One region of the Hydrogenophaga soli genome, then DNA from elsewhere that is predicted to be linked to it. Evidence: predicted binding sites of a transcription regulator. Region 1 holds the regulator's gene; each other region holds the start of a gene.
What was found. The regulator sigma-54, encoded in region 1, starts transcription at its own class of promoters, with help from an activator protein. The targets are predictions, from matches to a motif close to TGGCANGNAANCTGCTTT.

Region 1 (4,623 bases):
GCCATGGCCGCAACCGAACAGAAATGGACCCCAGCCACCATGAAACCCCGCCCACCTGACCGCCGCACCTTTTTGCGGAGCAGTGCGGCCCTGGTGTCTGCCTTGCGCAGCATTGAATGGGTGCATCCGTAACATGAAGAGATAATCCGGCGCCCGTCATTCAAACCATACATCAGGAGGTAATTCATGAAACGTCGCGATTTGATTTCTGTCACCCTGCTCGCCTCGGGCTTCAGCGCCATGAGCCCCGTGCAGGCCCAACTCAATTTCGGCAAGATTTTTGAAGCAGGACAGGACTTGGCCAAAGCCGAGTCCATCACCGATGCCGAGCTGCAAAGCTACTTCGATCAAATGACCACGGAAATGGATCATCAGAATCAAGTGGCCCCCAACAACAGCCCCTACGCCCAACGGCTGTCCAAAATGGTGAAGGGCCTGCAAACCTATGACGGCTTGCGCTTGAACTTCAAGGTCTACATCACACCGCAAATCAATGCTTTTGCCATGGCCAATGGCACGATCCGTGTGTATTCCGGGCTGATGGATGCATTCACCGACGACGAGGTTCGGTACGTGATTGGCCACGAAATTGGCCACGTGAAATCGGGTCACTCCAAAGCGCGCATGCAGACGGCCCTGCGCACCAGCGCCTTGCGCAAAGGCGTGGAATCCAGCAACACCCGCGTGGGGGCGTTGGCCAGCTCCGCGCTGGGCGATTTGTTTGAAAAAGTGGTCAAGGCACAGCACTCTCAATCCAACGAACGTGAGGCGGATGACTACGCACTGAACTTCATGCGCAACCGCAAGTACACCCCCCAAGCATGCGTCAGCGCCTTGGACAAGCTGGCCGCGTTGACGGGCGACACGGCAAGCAGCATCCTCTCGACGCATCCTGCCCCCAAGGATCGCGCCGACCGGTTGCGAACCCAGCTGGGGTGAATCCGTGGATCGACGCTCGTTGCTGCGCTGCGCCGTTCTGCTGGGACTGAGCGCGCCGCCCATCGCCCAGGCCCAAGCCCAAGCCCTGCGGGGCTGGGACGATTGGAAGGCCACCTACGTGGCCTCCGACGGGCGCGTGACCGACACCGGACAGCGCAACATCAGCCACTCCGAAGGTCAGGGCTTTGGCCTGCTGCTGGCCACCGCGGCAGGTGACAAGGCCACATTCGAACGCATCTGGGCCTGGACGCAAGCCAACCTGGGCAAGCGCCCCGACGGCCTGTTTGCCTGGCGCTGGGAGCCGGGCCGCGGCATCACCGACATGAACACCGCCACCGACGGCGACCTGTTCATCGCCTGGGCCCTGCAACGCGCCGCCGAGCGCTTCAACCTGCCGGAGCTGAAAGGCCGCGCCGCGGCCATCGGCCAGGCCATCCGCGACAAGGTGGTGCAGGACGGCACGCCCTGGGGCACCATCATCAAACCCGGGGTGGACGGCTTTGGCACCCCGCAGGGGCAGGTGGTCAACCTGTCGTACTGGGTGTTTCCGGCCTTCGAGGCGCTGAACAAGGTGGATCCGCACCCGCAGTGGCAGGCCCTCACCACGTCGGGGTTGCGGTTGGTGGAAGTGGCCCGCTTCGGCCGTTGGAGCCTGCCGCCCGACTGGCTGCTGCTGGTCAACCCGCTGGCCCCTGACCCCAGCCGCCTGCCCCGCTATGGCTACGACTCAGCCCGCGTGCCGCTGTACCTGCACTGGGCGGGCCACGCCACCCCCGGGCGAATGGAAGGCTTCAAGAAGTTCTGGACCCACTTCCAGTGCGACGGCTTCCTGCCCGGCTGGGCCAACGTGCAGGACAACTCCATCGACAGCTACGGGGCCGACCCCGGGGTGCAGGCCATCCGAAGCCTGCTGACCACTGGCAAACCGCCCAGCTCACGCCTGCCCATGACGGCCCAGAGTTACTACTCGGCCACCCTGGGCATGCTGGTGGAGGTGGCGGCGCGGGAGGGTGGGCGCAAGTAGCGCGGCAAGCCGCGTGCTCAGAGCGCCTTGCGCAAGCTGGCCGGGGCGATTTTCAGCGCCTCGCGGTACTTGGCCACGGTGCGGCGGGCGCACTCGATGCCCTGCTCTTTCAGCATGTCCGACAAGGCGTTGTCCGACAGCGGCTTTTTGGGGTCTTCCCCCGCCACCAGCTGCTTGATGAGCGCCCGCACCGCGGTGCTGGAGGCGTTGCCCCCGGTTTCGGTGCCCAGGCTGGAGCCAAAGAAGTACTTCAGCTCGTAGGTGCCAAACGGCGTGGCCATGTACTTGGCGGTGGTCACGCGGCTGATGGTGGACTCGTGCAGGCCCAGCTCGTCGGCAATCTCGCGCAGCACCAGCGGGCGCATGGCCAGCTCGCCGTGCATGAAGAAGTTGCGTTGGCGCTCCACGATGGCACTGGAGACGCGCAGGATGGTGTCAAACCGCTGCTGGATGTTCTTGATGAACCAGCGCGCCTCTTGCAGGCGCTGCTGCATGCCCGCGCCGTCGCCACGGCTCCCTCGGCCTTCGCGCAGGGCGGCGGCGTACACGTCGTGCACCCGCAGCTTGGGCATGACCTCAGGGTTGAGCTGCACCTTGAAGCCGCGCCCCGCGCGGGTCACCAGCACATCGGGCACCACCATCTGGCCTTCCAGGTTGGCAAAACGGCGACCGGGCCGGGGTTCGAGCTGGGTGATGAGGGCCAGCGCCTCGCGCACCAGCGGCTCTTCCAGCCCGCACACCAGGGCCAGCTTGCGGGTGTCGCGGCGGGCCATCAGGTCCAGGGGTTGCTGGCAGATGGCCAGCGCGGCCCGGGCTGCGGGGGTGTTGCGCAGTTCGTTGATCTGCAAGCGCAGGCACTCGCCCACGTCGCGTGCGCCCACCCCGGGCGGGTCCATGTTCTGCAGCCAGCCCAAGGCCGTGCGCAGCAGTTGCACGGTGGCCTCACGGCGCTCCTGCACGGCGAGGTCGTCCGGGTTGCCGGGCTCGAACGAGGCGGCCAGGTCTTCCAAGGGGTCGGCCAGGTAGCCGTCGTCGTCCAGCGACTCGATCAGCGCGTACAGCGCCGCCTGTTCCTCGGGGCTGAGGCGCAGGCCCAGGGCCTGCTGGTGCAGGTGGGCCTGCAGGGTGATGTGCTCACTGGCGAGGTCGGCGGCGCTGGCGGTGTCATCGTCGTCGTGGCTGCCGGTGCCCCGGGCGGGGGCTTCGCCGCCCCACTCGCCGTCGTCGGGTTGCATGTCCACGGTGCCGTCACCCGACCAGTCGGGCTCGGTCAGGCTGACATCGTCACCCGACGAGGCTTCGGGGGTTGACTCGGCAGAATTTGATGACTCAAAAACAGACTCAGCGCTTGATGTGCCTGAACTTTCTGCTACACCTTCCATGGCGCGCTCGGACAACACATCCCCCAGGCTGACCGGGGCATCGGCGGTTTCCAGGCCAAACGACTCGCGCTCGGCGGCCTCGTCCTGACGCTCCAGGAAGGGGTTTTCGTCGAGCATCTGCTCGACCTCCTGCCCCAGCTCCAGCGTGGACAGCTGCAACAGCCGAATGGACTGCTGCAGCTGGGGCGTGAGCGCCAGGTGCTGCGAGACGCGGAGGGACAGGCCTTGTTTCATGGGCGCATCACATGCGGAAGTGTTCGCCCAGGTACACCCGGCGCACGTCGGCGTTGTCCACAATCTCGGCGGGCGTGCCCTGCGCCAGCACCGTGCCGTCGTTGATGATGTAGGCGTGGTCGCAAATGCCCAGCGTCTCGCGCACGTTGTGGTCGGTGATCAGCACCCCGATGCCCCGCGCCTTCAGGAAACCGATGATGCGCTGGATCTCGATGACGGCGATGGGGTCGATGCCGGCAAACGGCTCGTCCAGCAGGATGAAGCGGGGCTGGGTGGCCAGTGCCCGGGCAATTTCCACCCGCCGCCGCTCGCCCCCCGACAGCGCGGGCGCCGGAGAGTGGCGCAGGTGGTCCACCCGCAAGTCGGCCAGCAGGGCGTCCAGGCGCTGCTGCACCACCGCGGGCGACAGGCGTTTGCCCTGTTCGTCGTGCTGCAACTCCAGCACGGCGCGCACGTTGTCTTCGACGTTGAGCTTGCGGAAGATGGACGCTTCCTGCGGCAGATAGCCCAACCCCAGGCGCGAACGGCGGTGGATGGGCTGATGTTCAATGGGCTGGCCGTCCAGGAAGATGTCACCCCCATCGGCCCGCACCAGGCCCACGATCATGTAAAACGAGGTGGTCTTGCCCGCGCCGTTGGGACCCAGCAGGCCCACCACCTCCCCCTCGTTGACAGCCAGCGACACGTCCTTGACCACCTTGCGGCTGCCGTAGGACTTGCGCAGGTGCATCGCCTCCAGACGCACCGGCTGGGGTGCATCGGGTTCGAGGGCAAGGCGGACACTGGCGCCGCCGCTCACCGGCCAACCCCATCCAGCACGGGGGCCGACCGCAGACGCGCCGGGTCGGTGGCCGCAGGGGCCGGAGCCCCTTCGGCAGGCCGTGGCGTGGGCGTCAACATCGCCCGCACGCGGCCAGAAGGGTTGGAAGGCGTCTTGCTGGCCTCGCCACCGTCCACCGAGAAGGTTTCCGCGGCGTTGTTGTAGACGATCAGGCTGCCCGAGGTTTCATCGGCCAGGGTGGCTCCACGGTAGCGGCGCAGCAT
Region 2 (4,623 bases), on a different contig from region 1:
ACAAAAAACTTCTTTCCAGGCCTCTCCATAGCCTTTTTCCTAAATATATTCACAACCTCGTAATCGAAGTTACCTTGCTGTGTATGATCAGCCAGATTCGTAAAATATACCTCATCAGCCTCATGCGAATGCACCGAAATGATCGAATCATGGATTCCCAGTTTGGCTTGATTGGATATCCAATATGTTTTAAACCCAGCCTGCTTAAAGAGACTGACAATTGATGGCCTCCCTGCCGCGGCCACATGGTTATTAGCTTGAAATCCCACCAAAATTACAGGTACCGCACGACGGGTTGCTTGCCAAGAAGACACTACATTTCGGAAACTCACCAAATTGGACATGGAATTCAGCCTGGGTGTCGTATCTCGTGAATATCCATTTAAACCCCAATGATCCGGCCTGGAAGACTCTCCAATTATCAGCACATACACCTCCTCACGAGCGATGTCATTATTCGATACAACATGAAATTTGTATGTTTGAATTGCTGTAGCTGCCGCCTTAGTTCGAGTCCGCTCTCCCAAATAATCCCGAAATCTAAAAAACACGCCAACAGGATAAGAATCACTTAGCATCGCCCCTGCAGGAGTGGAAACATCGGTGACAGGGGATATATTTTCCTTTACACCATCCGTTTGAATATCGAAAAAATTGTCTTTTTTCGCATTCCAATCCCATTCCAGCCATCCGTATTGAATCAAAGGAAGCAGACCTGCGTAACCAATCCACTGCAAAGCTCTACTTCTTTGAAATACATCATTTCTTCTCGATATCTTTATCGTCAAAGCAACAATAGCCAACATAGCCAGCACAAGTACCACAATCCATAGCAAGCCTACGTATTGACTTGCCTCAGAATAACTTGACTCAAAAATTACAGCCAATACATTAGAGTTACTTGGCTCGTGATACCTAATCACATAAAATACCTCAAATGGAAGCAAGGCGTAAAATGGAAGAAATATCAAAAAAAACCACTTTAAACGTCTAAACCACGCCAATACCACCACTACCAACGCGAAAGACGGTGGCACACCACGAATTAGTGAATCAAAAAAATTATTAGCAAAATATGCCCATATTAGATTAGGGGAAAGCAGAAATAAAATCCAAATCTGCGAAATATATGGGTAAGACATATGCAAAAAAAGCCCCGCATCACTGCGGGGCTTTTTTTCAGCTAGACGATATTCAGCTGGCACGGCACTCAGTGGGAACATACTTAAAATTCCCTGCTGGCGTAGTGCAGGTCCACTTTACCTTTCCAGTATCAACAACCGGGGTGTAAGTCAGCACAACGTTCTGAGCGGCAGCTGTTCCGGTAACAGTGACAACGCCACTAGCATCAGCGCACGCCAAGCTAGCAGTGTTCTTGGATGGTGTGCTGAATGTGGCAACACCCAAACACGAACCAGCGGCAATTGTCCCCCCATTAGAAGAAATATTTTCTGTAACAGTAACCTTGGCGGCAGAAGCCATAATGGCAAGTTCACTGACGCGACCGCGCACCGTGTAATCCTGATACGCAGGCAATGCCACTGCAGCCAAAATACCGATGATCGCCACGACGATCATCAATTCGATCAGGGTGAAACCCTTTTGAACCGTCTTTCTCATTTCCACACTCCTGGTTGAGTCACCGTCAACATCGACGCGTGATACCTACAGCATCATCCGTGCCACACCTGATGCGCTGAAAAGATGACATTTTTGGACCCTGTTTGAGCGTTTACACCCAGTGTTGGCAAACGTTTTTGTGCAACGACACTGAGCAAGGTCGCAGAGGACTGACATTTTTTGTCCTTCAGAATCCTTGATCCCCACGACTCACGCCAAACACACACACGCCGCCCGCTTTCCCCCGCAAGACCGCCTCGCCCCGATCCGTCCAAAGCCATCCCTTTGGATGGAAACGCATCACTTGCCGCTGTGTGGCCTCGCCCACCAACACATCTGCGCCATGCACACGCGTCAACTCTTGCAATCGTGCGGCCACGTTCACCGCATCTCCAATCACCGTGTACGCCCGCCGCACGTCTGAGCCCATGTCACCCACCAGCACCTTGCCGGTGTTGATGCCCACACCCACCCGCAGAAACGGCCAACCCACTGCCTGACCGTGGCGGTTGATGGACTCCATGGCATCCACGATGGCCAAGGCCGCTTTAACGGCTTGGTGGGCGTGGTCCTCACATGGCACGGGTGCCCCCCAGAACGCCATGACACAGTCCCCCATGTGTTTGTCGATGGTGCCGCCATGGGCCCGAATGACATGACCCAGTTCATTGAACACATGGTTCAACAGGGCTTGGAGTGTGGAGGGGGGAAGGCTTTCGGCCATGAGGGTAAAGCCCTGGATGTCGCAGAACATCACCGTCAGGTCACGCTCTTCGGCCTGCATGGTGTAGCGGCCTGGGTCTTTGAGCATTTCATTGACCAGTTCCGGCGGCACATAGCTGCCAAACAGCTCCGCCAAATGGCGCTTGGATCGGCTCTCCGTCAGGTACCCATGGGCCATGTGAAGCCCGAACGACAACACCACCATGAACAGGCCGCCCGCCAAGGGCATGACCAGGCCATGGACCATGTACAGCCAGGTGTTCAACCCAACCAAACAACCCCACACACCCAACAGCAAGCCCACGGCTGACCACGGCGACACCAGCGGCAGAACCACGGCCAGCAGCAGCCCGCTCAAGGCCACCACCACCAGTTCGTATCCGGGCGCGTAGTCGGGCCGCGTGGGGGCGTTGCCATCCAGAAAACCTGAAATCAGGTTGGCGTGTACTTCCACCCCAGGGTACGCTGGGCCGACAGGGGTGACGCGCACATCCTGCAAACCCGGCACCGAAGTGCCCACCAACACCACCTTGCCTTGCAGTGCGTTCGCGGGCACCCGTCGATGGAGGATGTCGGACGCTGACACATACGTGTAAGAGCCGCCGCTGGGTCCGCCTGGACCCCGGTAAGGCACCAGCGTGCTGAGCCGTGCGTCCACGGGGACGGCAAGCGCCTGTGCCGCCTGGCGCAACACCAAACGATCCACGCCCCCCCCGGCAAAACCCGGCTCGACGGACGTGGGGCCCAACAAAGCACGAAACACGCTCAACGCGAACGACGCGTAAATGTGCCCCCGGTATTCGGACACCAAGGGCACCGCCCGGATGACGCCGTCATCATCCACCAGGGCATTGAACGCACCCCCATCCCATGCGGCAGACATGAGACCGGGCACATTGGCACCGTAGCCGTCCCAAGACACCACACGTGCCCCACGGAGATCGTGAGTGGTCATGACGGAACGAGGAAGTTGCCCACCATGCTGCCCCTGGCGATCCGAGCTGAAGTAATGCCCGAGCACCACCCGGCGGCCCGTCATGCTCTGGGCGAAACGCTCATCGGGCAACAGGGTGTCGGATGACTGCTCGGGTTCGGCAAACACCATGTCAAAACCGACCACCGCCACGTGCTGGTCATCAAACAGGCGGTCCGTCAGATCAGCCAACACCGTGCGAGACCAAGGCCACCGACCTTGCTCGGCCAAACTCTTTTCGTCGATGTCAACGATGACAATGCGCTCGTCCAGCGTGCGGGGCATGGTGGCACGCAAACGCATGTCATGAGCGAGGTTGTCAGCCCAGTCCAGGGGCGTCAACCTCACCCAACCGGTGACGTGCAGCAACGTCACCACCAGCGGCACGACGGCCACAAGCCCTCGCACCCAATACTTCAAAATAAATAGCACAAAACCTCCACGCAAAAAGCGGTGGAGGCTTAAATCATCACAAACTGCATTTTGGTTCCCGCCAGCTCCAGCGTGTCACCGTGGTGGAGCATTTGGGGCTCGGCATCCAGGGCCTGGCCATTGAGCGTGGGAGGAGAGCTGCCTTCCACCTTGGCCACCACATAGCCGTGCGGACGGCGGGTGATGGACGCCACCGCCACACCCGGCTTGCCAATGGTGGTGACCACCTTGACCAGGGTCACCTCCCGTCCAGCCGCCGCGCCAGACAGCACCTTGATGGCAGCACCCCCCAGGGGCGACTGGTCTGCAGGGGCCACGGGATGCCGAATGACCTGCGTGCGTTCAAAACCCGCTCCGGCCTGCTCGTTCAAAAACTTGATTTTGTGCTTGCCGACCTCGATGGTGTCGTTGTGCTTGAGCAACTGTTTCTTGACGGCCTTGCCATTGACGTAGGTGCCATTGGTGCTGTTGAGGTCTTCGATGTGGACATCGACCCCGCTCATTTGCAGCACCGCATGTTCCCCACTGACGGCCAAGTTGTCGATCACCACGTCGTTGTAGGGACGACGGCCCAGCGTCGTGCGGTCCTTGGTCAATTGCACTTCTTTGACCACCACACCATCTATCGAGATGATCATTTTCGGCACGGCCGACTCCTGTCCATTCTTGTTTTCTGGCTCACAAGCGTCATGGCTTGCGCAGCATGCGGGCAAACAAGCCCAAAGGCTCCGATTTTGCCCTGACTTGCACCAGCAGGACGGAAATATTGTCGCGACCGCCCGCTCCGTTGGCCTCACGCACCAGTGCATGGGCTTGGTCCTGCAACGTTCCAGGCACCGTGAGCAACGCCTGGATCTCTGAATCATCCACCATGT
Region 3 (4,623 bases), on a different contig from region 1:
CGACGATGCCGATGACGAAGATGGCCACGATGATGTTTTTGACGTTCAGGTTGTTCCACTCGTCCCACACCCAAAAGCCGATGCCCACGCCGCCGGTCAGCATTTCGGCGGCCACGATCACCAGCCACGCCGTGCCCACGGCCAGACGCACCCCGGTCAGCATGTAGGGCAGCACGGCGGGGAACAAAATCTTGGTGAGCACCTTCCATTCGCTGAGGTTGAGCACCCGGGCCACGTTCAGGTAGTCCTGCGGCACGCGCTGCACGCCCACCGCGGTGTTGATGACCATGGGCCAGATAGAGCAGATGAAGATGGTCCAGATGGCCGCCGGGTTGGCCCCCTTGAACACCAGCAACCCGATGGGCAGCCAGGCCAGCGGTGACACCGGGCGCAGCAGGCTGATGATGGGATTGCACATGCGGCTCAAAAACTCAAAGCGCCCAATGGCAAACCCCGCCGGAATGCCCACCAGTGCCGCCAGCCCGAAGCCCACGGCCACGCGCTGCAGCGACTGCAACACGTTCCAGCCCACGCCCTGGTCGTTGGGGCCGTTGCGGTAGAACGGGTCGGCAAACACCTGCACCGCTTGGCCCCAGGTTTCCAGCGGGCTGGGGATGGCGCTGCCGGTGCTGATGGACACCAGCGCCCACAGGCCCACCAGCAGGCCCAGGCCCATGAGCGGGGGGAGGATGCGCAGGGCCAGCTCGCGCCCGTCAAAGCGCGAGGGGGTGGCGCGAGTGGTGCTGGCCACAGGCTTCAAGCTTTTTTGGCCTTCTGCGCTTTTAATAGTTGGTGTGTGTGCTACTGAATTCATTGCATTGGGGGGCTTGGGGTGGCCGGTGGAAGGGACAGCAGCCCCCTCCAGCGGCCCGTGGAACACGGCGCTGACCATGGTGTTTCTCCTCAGACCTTGACCTTGAAGCCGTCGGCGTACTTGGCGGGGTCCTTGCCGTCCCACACCACGCCGTCCACCAGCTTGTGGCTGCGCATGTCGCTCTTGGGCAGCGGGGTCTTGCTGGCGGCGGCGGCGTCCTTGTACAGGTCGATCTGGTTGATGGCCTTGGCCACACCCAGGTAGTCGGGGTGGTCCTTCAGCAGGCCCCAGCGCTTGTGCTGGGTCAGGAACCACATGCCGTCGCTCAGGTAGGGGAAGTTCACCGCGCCGTCGTTGTAGAACTTCATGTGGTTGGGGTCGTCCCAGGTCTTGCCCAGGCCGTTCTGGTAGCGGCCCAGGATGCGCTGGTTGATGGCGTCCACCCCGGTGTTGACATAGGCCTTGTCGGCGATGGTTTCGGCCATCTTCAGCTTGTTCTGCAAGCCCGCGTCGATCCACTTGCCCGCTTCCAGGATGGCGGCGGTCACCGCACGGCAGGTGTTGGGGTACTTTTTGGCGTATTCACCCGTGGCGCCCAGCACCTTTTCGGGGTGGTCTTGCCAGATGTCCTGGGTGGTGGTGCCGGTGATGCCGATGCCGTCCATGATGGCGCGGTGGCCCCAGGGCTCGCCCACGCAGTAGCCGTCCATGTTGCCCACGCGCATGTTGGCCACCATTTGCGGCGGGGGCACGGTGATGATCTTGGCGTCCTTCATGGGGTGGATGCCATGGGTGGCCAGCCAGTAGTACAGCCACATGGCGTGGGTGCCGGTGGGGAAGGTCTGGGCAAAGGTGTATTCGCGCTTGTCGCTCTGCATCAGCTTGGCCAGGCTGGCCCCGTCCACCGCGCCCTTGTCGGCCAGCTTCTTGCTGAGGGTGATGGCCTGGCCGTTGTGGTTGAGCGTCATCAGCACGGCCATGTCTTTCTTGGGGCCGCTCACGCCCAGGTGCACGCCGTAGACCAGGCCGTACAACACATGGGCAAAGTCCAGCTCGCCGTTGACCAGCTTGTCGCGCACGCCGGGCCAGCTGGCCTCCTTGCTGGGGATGATCTTCACGCCGTACTTCTGGTCAATGCCCAGCACGCTGGCCATGACCACGCTGGCGCAGTCGGTCAGGGGGATGAAGCCGATCTTCACTTCCTTCTTCTCGGGCGCATCCGAGCCCGCGGCCCACACCGGCTGGTAACCCAGGCCGCCAAACAGTGCCCCCCCGGCCACGGCAGCGCCTTGTTTGAGCAGGCTGCGGCGGCTGGCGCTGGCCGGGGCGGTGTCTGCTGTCTGGGCTGCTGCGGTTGCGGGTTGGCCCAGGGGGCGTGCGGTGTCCGCTGCTGCGGCAGGGGGCAGGGGGCTGGTCGTGGGGCGCATGGTCAACTCCTGGAACAAAAAACCGGGGCCGGAAAAACAAAAACGGCGTCCATCACCCCGACCGCTGAAGGCCGGGGGATGGACGCCGTTGTCCGTTTTCCCCACCGTGCACCGCCATTGGTGCGCGGTGGGGTTGCTTCAGCACAAGCAGGTTGCGTGCCAGCCCGTGGGGATGGGGGTTTGGGCCGGTTTTCGGGCCATCGCGGCCACGGGCATGCTGCGTTGTTGTGCATGCCCGGGGCCGCGTGGGGCGTGTGTGTGCATGGGGTGCACGGCTTGGGTGCGCTCCACGCCCGTGCGGACGGAACGGGAGGCCGGGTGAAGGGCGGGATATAAAAAGCGCTTTCCAAAGCGTTTTCGGTCTGGAGGCCCCCATGCGTTCACCGTTCAAATCCCTGCCCTTGCTGGCCTTGGCCGCCTCCCTGCTGGCCGGGTGCGGGGCCGATGTGGCCAGCACCGCGGCCACTTCCGCCCAGTTGCAAGCGCAACAGGCCCAGCAGGCCAAGGCGCAGATGGACAAGGTTCAAAAAGACCTGAACCAGGCGTTGCAGGCCGGGCAGGCGCGCAACGCGGCGGCGGATCAGTGAGGCTTGCGCCGCGGTGGCAAGCCGCTCAGCCCGCGGCGGGCGGCAGCACGTCGGCCATGGACAGCAGGGCGTCGGCCACGTCCACCAGGCGGCGGTTCTGGCTCATGGCGGTTTGACGCAGGAAGCGGTGGGCGTCTTCTTCGCTCAGGCGGCGGTGGGCCATCAGCACGCCCTTGGCACGTTCAATCAGTTTGCGTTCGTTCAAGCTGGCGCGCACGGTGTCCAGCTCGGCTTCCATGGCTTGCAGCCGTTGCGATTGCTCGTGCACCAGGTCCAGGATGGAGCGCTCCACCTCGTGCCGCGGGTGGGGGGTGTGGGGGTTGGCCTCGCCCGCAAACGGCGCGGGCTCCAGCGCAGGGGTGGCGGCGAAGAAGGCCAGGGCTGAGGCGGTGGGCTGGTCTTCGCCCTGGCCCTGGGCCCAGCGTTGCAGGCGCTCCAACTCCTGCTGGGCCAGGGTCATGCGCTGTTGGCACAGGGCGACCAGCTCTTGTGTGAGCCGGTCTTCCACCACCTTCAGGTCGTCGATGCGGGCGGTGCAGCAGTCAAACCAGGTGGTGTTGAGTTCGGGGTCCAGCGCCGAACCGTCGGGGGCGGCCAGGGCTTGTTGGCGCAGGTGCTCCAGCTCGGTCTGGTGGCGGGTGTGGGCCGGGCGGGCGGTGAGTTGAAGCACCGCGGGCGGGGCAAAGTCGGCAAACACGCGCAGGCACTTGTCTTGCAGTTCGATGAGGTGCTGCAGCCGCTGATGGGTGTCGGCATCGGCCTGGCCGCTGGCCCACATGGCGGTGCCCACGGCACGCTCCTGCCCGGCCCATTCCTTGCCCTGCATGTGGTTGAACAGGGCCACCAGCAGGCGGGAGATGGCGGGGTCGGCGGCGCTGTCGGCGGCTTCGAACACCACGGCCAGCAGCCCGGCAATCAGTTTGATGTAGGCCTCGGTGGTCTGACGGTGGTGCAGCTGGCGCTGGCTGATGAGCGAGCGCAGCTGCGGCAGCGCATCCAGCCCCTGCAGGGCGTAGGCCATGCGGGCGTACAGGCGGGCGCTCTGGGCCAGTTGCGCGGCCTGGGCCGCGGGCGTGGCGTCAAACGCCTGGCGCACCTGGGCCTCAAGCGTCAGGCAGTGCTGGGCCTGGGTGGTCCATGGCAGGTGGGCGGGGTCGTCCAGGCTGTCGGTGGCCGGGGTGTGCGGCGGGTGGTGCAGGGCCAGGTAGCGGTTGGCCAGCCCCCGCTCGCGTTGCAGACCGTGCACCAGGTCGCCGACAGCGTCCACCAGCGCAGCGGTGCGGGCCAGGCGCTCCAGCTCGGCCATTTCGGCCCGCCGGGCGGCCTGGAGGAAGCAAAGGGCGGTTTTCATGGGTGGGCAAGCATACGCAATCGGCAGGGCGACAATCCGGGTTCAAAAGGAGTGCTGAGCCATGCATGCCCCCACTGCAACCCCTGTGCCAGAGACCTGTTCACCCCGCGGCCTGGCGGTGTTGCTGGCAACGCTGTGCGCTTTGCTGGCCTGGTCGGGTTGGCAGCCGTACGACCGCGCCACCTGGGTCATGGAGGTGGCCCCCATTTTTGTGGCAGTGCCGGTGATGGTGGCCACACACGGGCGTTTTCCGCTCACGCGGTTGCTGTACGCCCTGATCTGGCTGCATGCCGTGGTGCTGCTGGTGGGCGGGGCCTACACCTACGCCCGGGTGCCGCTGGGGTTCTGGATGGCCGATGTGCTGGGCCTGCACCGCAACCCCTACGACAAGATCGGGCACTTCATGCAGGGTTTTGTGCCCGCCCTGGTGGCCCGCGAGCTGCT
Region 4 (4,623 bases), on a different contig from region 1:
CCACATGCACTCAAAACCGCAGCACCCGCAAAACCCAACACCTGCCGCCGCGACAAACCCGCAACAGCGTCCAACAACGCGTGTTTCATCTCGATTTCCCTGAATTTGTATTGAAATAGCCAAAGCAAGCCCGCCCGGCCCTCGGGCCGAGCGGGTCAACAGACGCGTTGCCCCGTCACTGCGTTGGCCAGACGTAATACGCCACACCCTCATAGTGATAGTTCTTCAGCGTGGCCACGACGTAATCCTTCTCGGAGGCGTTCGTGGTGTAGAAGTGGGAGCCGGTGTCCACGTTGTAGAAGCGGTACAAGGGCGTGTTGGCCGCGTCTGAGACCGTGCTGGCATACCAAGCAGAACCTTCATACTTGTAGCTGGAGAGGTTGCCAACAACGTAGTCTTTCTCCGCCTCGCTGATGGTGTAAAAGTGCGCTCCAGCCGCAGCGTTGTAGAAGCGGTAGACGGGGCTGTAACTGCCCGTGGCACTGGCGTAGGTATAAAACGCCACGCCCTCATAGGTGTAAGAGGGCAAGGACGCCATCACATAGTCCCGCTCGGCGGCACTGCCCGTGAAAAAGTGGGTTCCTTTGGCCGTGTTGTAGAACCGGTAAACCGGTGCCCGCGCCACCGTGGTCGTGGCGGGGCTCAACCATTTCGACAACCCGGCGCTGAAGGCCGTGTCAAACCGCCCGTAAATGCCCACCCCAATCTCGGTGGAAGACGTGGTGCACTTGCCATTACCCCCTTTGAGCTGCCCCACCACATAGTGGCTGCCTCCCATGTTGAGGAACAGTGCAGAGCCACTGCTGCCGGGCTCGGTGGTGCCCTCGCTATAGCCCACCACATGGAATTTGGCCACGGACACGTCAGCCCCCGTGGTACAGGTGAAGTCGGAGGTTGACCCCGCATCGTCAGCGCAAGTGGCGTACGTGGCATTGATCCCGCTGCTGATTTTCTTCAAGTCGCCATGCGGGTGGTGAATGCCAAACACCGTGTTGGACAACCCCACTTGCCGCGAATACCAACCCGCCCAAATGGCCGCACTGGGCGCACTCTGGTTCAGGCGCAGCAGCGTGGTATCGGTGTCGGCACTGGTGTAGAGCAACGAGCCCCCACCCGACACCGAGACGAGGCTGTTGCTGGGAACGTCCACCCCACACACGGCCGCCTGGTAGAACCAGTAGGTCTGGAGCGTGGACGCCTCGGCCTGCGTGGAAATGCAATGGTGGGCCGTGAGGAAGTAGGGAGCCCAATCCTGCTGGGTGTTGTTCAGCAACGTGCCCGTGCAGGTGTACGAGGAACCGGTGGACGGGTCGGTGAACACCATGCGCGCCACGCTTTTGCCCGTGGTTTGTTCGGCGGTGGAGCCACACGCAATGCTCTTTTCGCACGCCAACGATGCGGCCTGCGGCTGCAAGCGTTCAGCCAACGGCGACACCGTCAGGTGCGACACCCACTCCACGCCAAAAGACAAGCCATTGGCACCCACCTGCGCGGGCACGGTGAACTGGATGGACAGGCTCTCGCCCAACGCCACGGGCGAGACCCAGTGGTATGCCTGGGTGCTGCCCACCCTGATGCCACCGGCTTGGGCCACCTGGTCGATGACATCGGCCCCGGTGAACACGCCCAGGTGGGTCTGTGCCTTGTCCGACACCGCCAGGCGAACCCGGGGGTCCAGCTTGTCGAACACCAAGGCCAGGCGCAGGCCCTGCGCCGCAGGTGAGGCCACCTGCAATGTGGCCACCCGATCGCCATTGGGTTGCACGGTCCAGTTCAGGTGCTGCGCCACGTAGGCGGCTTGCTTCAGCTCGCCCGTCTGGCGGGCAAAACCGATCTGCGGCACTTCACCACCTGAACGAGGGGCAGCGCTACGGCCTCGTTCCCGTTCGGTCTCGCTGGCCTCGGGCAGGCGGTAGACAAAGGTGTGGGTGTCCACGGCAAAACCCGCGCGGGTTTCTTGCTTGACCTCACGCGCAGGAATTGAGAGCGCCTCCACCTTGTCCACCACGCCATCGGCAGCCCAAGAAGTTCCTTGCGCCCAAAGCATGGCCGCCATGGCCACGCCCAGCGTGCCCCGAATCAACGGGTTGCGTACAGAAAACAGCTTCACGATGTCCCTTCAAACAAAAAAATGCTGGGCATAGTACGCCGCCTGGCCGCCCCAGCCACTCCCCCATTTGAGGGAGTTGACATTTCATTGTTTTTAAATTCTGCGGCCAGCCACCCCATTCCCCCTGTGTCGTAAGCCCGACAACCCACCCCCACAAACCGCGGTTTTGTGGCATGTCCGACACCCGACAAAAACAGCAAGTGCTTGATTTTCAATGACAAACGCCGTGGCATGAAATTGGCTTAGGCAGGAACCAAGCAACCAACGCCGGTTGCAAGGAAAGGTTCCCCATGCCAGCTCACGCGCCTGTCGGCACCGCCCCCAGCCCCACCTATGTGAGCCTGGGCAAGATCCAACGCCTGGGCGAGCCCATCGCCCCGCCCCAGCCCGCGGCCAGCGGCTGCGGCACCAGCGGCGGTTCGGGCAAGGCCAGCTGCGGCTCGTCCGCCGGGCCTGACGACATGCCCGCCGAGATCTGGGACAAGGTCAAGAACCACCCCTGCTACTCGGAAGAAGCCCACCACCACTACGCCCGCATGCATGTGGCCGTGGCCCCGGCCTGCAACATCCAGTGCAACTACTGCAACCGCAAGTACGACTGCTCCAACGAAAGCCGCCCCGGCGTGGTGTCGCAAAAGCTCACGCCCGATCAGGCCGTGAAGAAGGTGCTGGCCGTGGCCAGCGAAATCCCGCAGATGACGGTGCTGGGCGTGGCCGGCCCGGGCGACAGCCTGGCCAACCCGGCCAAGACCTTTGAAACCTTCCGCCAGCTGCAGGAAACCGCGCCCGACATCAAGCTGTGCCTGTCCACCAACGGCCTGGCCCTGCCCGATTACGTGGACGAGATCGTCAAGTACAACGTGGACCACGTCACCATCACCATCAACATGGTGGACCCGGAAGTGGGCGCAAAGATCTACCCCTGGATCTTCTTCAACCACAAGCGCTACCACGGCGTGGAGGCCGCCCGCATCCTGCACGAGCGCCAGATGCTGGGCCTGGAGATGCTGACCGCCCGCGGCGTGCTGACCAAGATCAACTCGGTCCTCATCCCCGGCATCAACGACGAGCACCTGATCGAGGTCAACCGCGAGGTGAAGAAGCGCGGGGCCTTCCTGCACAACATCATGCCCCTCATCTCCGAGGCCGAGCATGGCACCGTGTTCGGCCTGACCGGCCAGCGCGGCCCCACCGCCCAGGAGCTGAAGACCGTGCAGGACGCCTGCGCGGGCGGTGCCAACCTCATGCGCCACTGCCGCCAGTGCCGGGCCGACGCCGTGGGCCTGCTGGGCGAAGACCGCAGCGAAGAGTTCACCCAGGACAAGGTGGACCAGATGGAGATCACCTACGACCTGGAACGCCGCCGTGTGTACCAGGAACAGGTGGAAACCGAACGCCAGGCCCAACACGCCGCCAAGCAGGAGGCGCTGGCCTCGTCCACCGCGCTGGACGCCGCGGCCGACCTGAAGGTGCTGGTGGCCGTGGCCACGCAGGGCGGGGGCCGGGTGAATGAGCACTTTGGCCATGTGACCGAGTTCCAGATTTTTGAAGTGTCTGCGGCCCAGGCCCTGTTCGTGGGTCACCGTCGGGTGGACCAGTACTGCCAAGGCGGGTATGGCGACGACGAGCAGTTGCCCTCGGTGGTGCGCGCCATCAACGACTGCCACGCCGTGCTGGTGGCCAAGATCGGTGCCTGTCCCAAGGACGAGCTGCGAGACGCCGGCATCGAGCCCGTGGACCAGTACGTGGGCGAGTTCATCGAAAAAGCCGCCCTCGACTGGTTTGCCGACTACCGCACCCGCGTGGCCAGCGGGGCCACCGTGCACCAGGCCCGGGGCGACGCCCAGATTCGCCAAGGGGCCTTCACCCAGGGCACCGACGGCCTGGCCCAGGCCGCCTGAACACCTGCTGCGCCACCGCACACACCGCATTTCCCCTCAACCCACCCAAGGAGCAACGCCATGGCCCTGAAGATCATCTCCTCCACCTGCACCGCCTGCTCGGCCTGCGAACCCGAGTGCCCCAACGTCGCCATCCGCGAAAAAGGCGGCACCTACGTGATCGACCCCAAGAAGTGCACCGAGTGCGCCGACCAGTACGACTCGCCCCAGTGCCAGGCCGTGTGCCCGGTGGACGGCTGCATCGTCAAGGCCTGAGGTCACGCACCATGCTGCCCAACCTCACCATCCTGCCTGCCGCAGAGAAGTTCATCCGTCGCATGGTGCGCTTTTCCGGCCTGCCGCCCACGGCGGGTTTTCACCTGACGGTGAGCGCGGGCGGCTGCTCCGGCTACAACGCCGAATTCAACGTCGAAGCCCAACCCCGCCCTGGTGACGAGGTGATGGAACTGGGCGACGTGCGCCTGTTCCTGCCCGCCGAAAGCCGCCTGCTGCTCGACGGGGTGACCATGGACTTTGCCGACACGCCCACCAAGTCGGGGCTGACCTTCGTCAACCCCAACCAGGCCGCCTGTGCGTGCAGCAGCGCCGACGCCGCCGCAGCGCCCCCCGGCG

Region 2: a site for sigma-54 is predicted at 1,668-1,685, ahead of ACYVB7_RS14575 (pilin). Genes of this name have one in related genera too.
Region 3: a site for sigma-54 is predicted at 2,386-2,403, ahead of ACYVB7_RS00470 (CmpA/NrtA family ABC transporter substrate-binding protein). Genes of this name have one in related genera too.
Region 4: a site for sigma-54 is predicted at 2,338-2,355, ahead of nifB (nitrogenase cofactor biosynthesis protein NifB). Genes of this name have one in related genera too.

Annotation. Positions count from the first base shown of each region.
Region 1 covers NZ_BAAHAK010000002.1:32,856-37,478, reverse strand. The annotation lists gene ACYVB7_RS03340 (GGDEF domain-containing protein) at 1-59, shown strand, start outside; gene ACYVB7_RS03335 (M48 family metallopeptidase) at 187-939, shown strand; gene ACYVB7_RS03330 (glycosyl hydrolase family 8) at 944-1,963, shown strand; gene ACYVB7_RS03325 (RNA polymerase factor sigma-54) at 1,981-3,579, opposite strand; gene lptB (LPS export ABC transporter ATP-binding protein) at 3,587-4,309, opposite strand; gene lptA (lipopolysaccharide transport periplasmic protein LptA) at 4,375-4,623, opposite strand, start outside.
Region 2 covers NZ_BAAHAK010000008.1:50,927-55,549, reverse strand. The annotation lists gene ACYVB7_RS14580 (sulfatase-like hydrolase/transferase) at 1-1,223, opposite strand, end outside; gene ACYVB7_RS14575 (pilin) at 1,195-1,620, opposite strand; gene ACYVB7_RS14570 (CHASE2 domain-containing protein) at 1,808-3,724, opposite strand; gene ACYVB7_RS14565 (FHA domain-containing protein) at 3,778-4,395, opposite strand; gene ACYVB7_RS14560 (PP2C family serine/threonine-protein phosphatase) at 4,436-4,623, opposite strand, start outside.
Region 3 covers NZ_BAAHAK010000001.1:112,742-117,364, forward strand. The annotation lists gene ntrB (ABC transporter permease) at 1-892, opposite strand, end outside; gene ACYVB7_RS00470 (CmpA/NrtA family ABC transporter substrate-binding protein) at 904-2,241, opposite strand; gene ACYVB7_RS00475 (hypothetical protein) at 2,616-2,828, shown strand; gene ACYVB7_RS00480 (nitrate- and nitrite sensing domain-containing protein) at 2,854-4,179, opposite strand; gene ACYVB7_RS00485 (DUF2238 domain-containing protein) at 4,241-4,623, shown strand, end outside.
Region 4 covers NZ_BAAHAK010000003.1:308,275-312,897, forward strand. The annotation lists gene ACYVB7_RS07235 (SMP-30/gluconolactonase/LRE family protein) at 1-89, opposite strand, end outside; gene ACYVB7_RS07240 (trypsin-like peptidase domain-containing protein) at 176-2,110, opposite strand; gene nifB (nitrogenase cofactor biosynthesis protein NifB) at 2,401-4,011, shown strand; gene ACYVB7_RS07250 (4Fe-4S binding protein) at 4,072-4,266, shown strand; gene ACYVB7_RS07255 (HesB/IscA family protein) at 4,278-4,623, shown strand, end outside.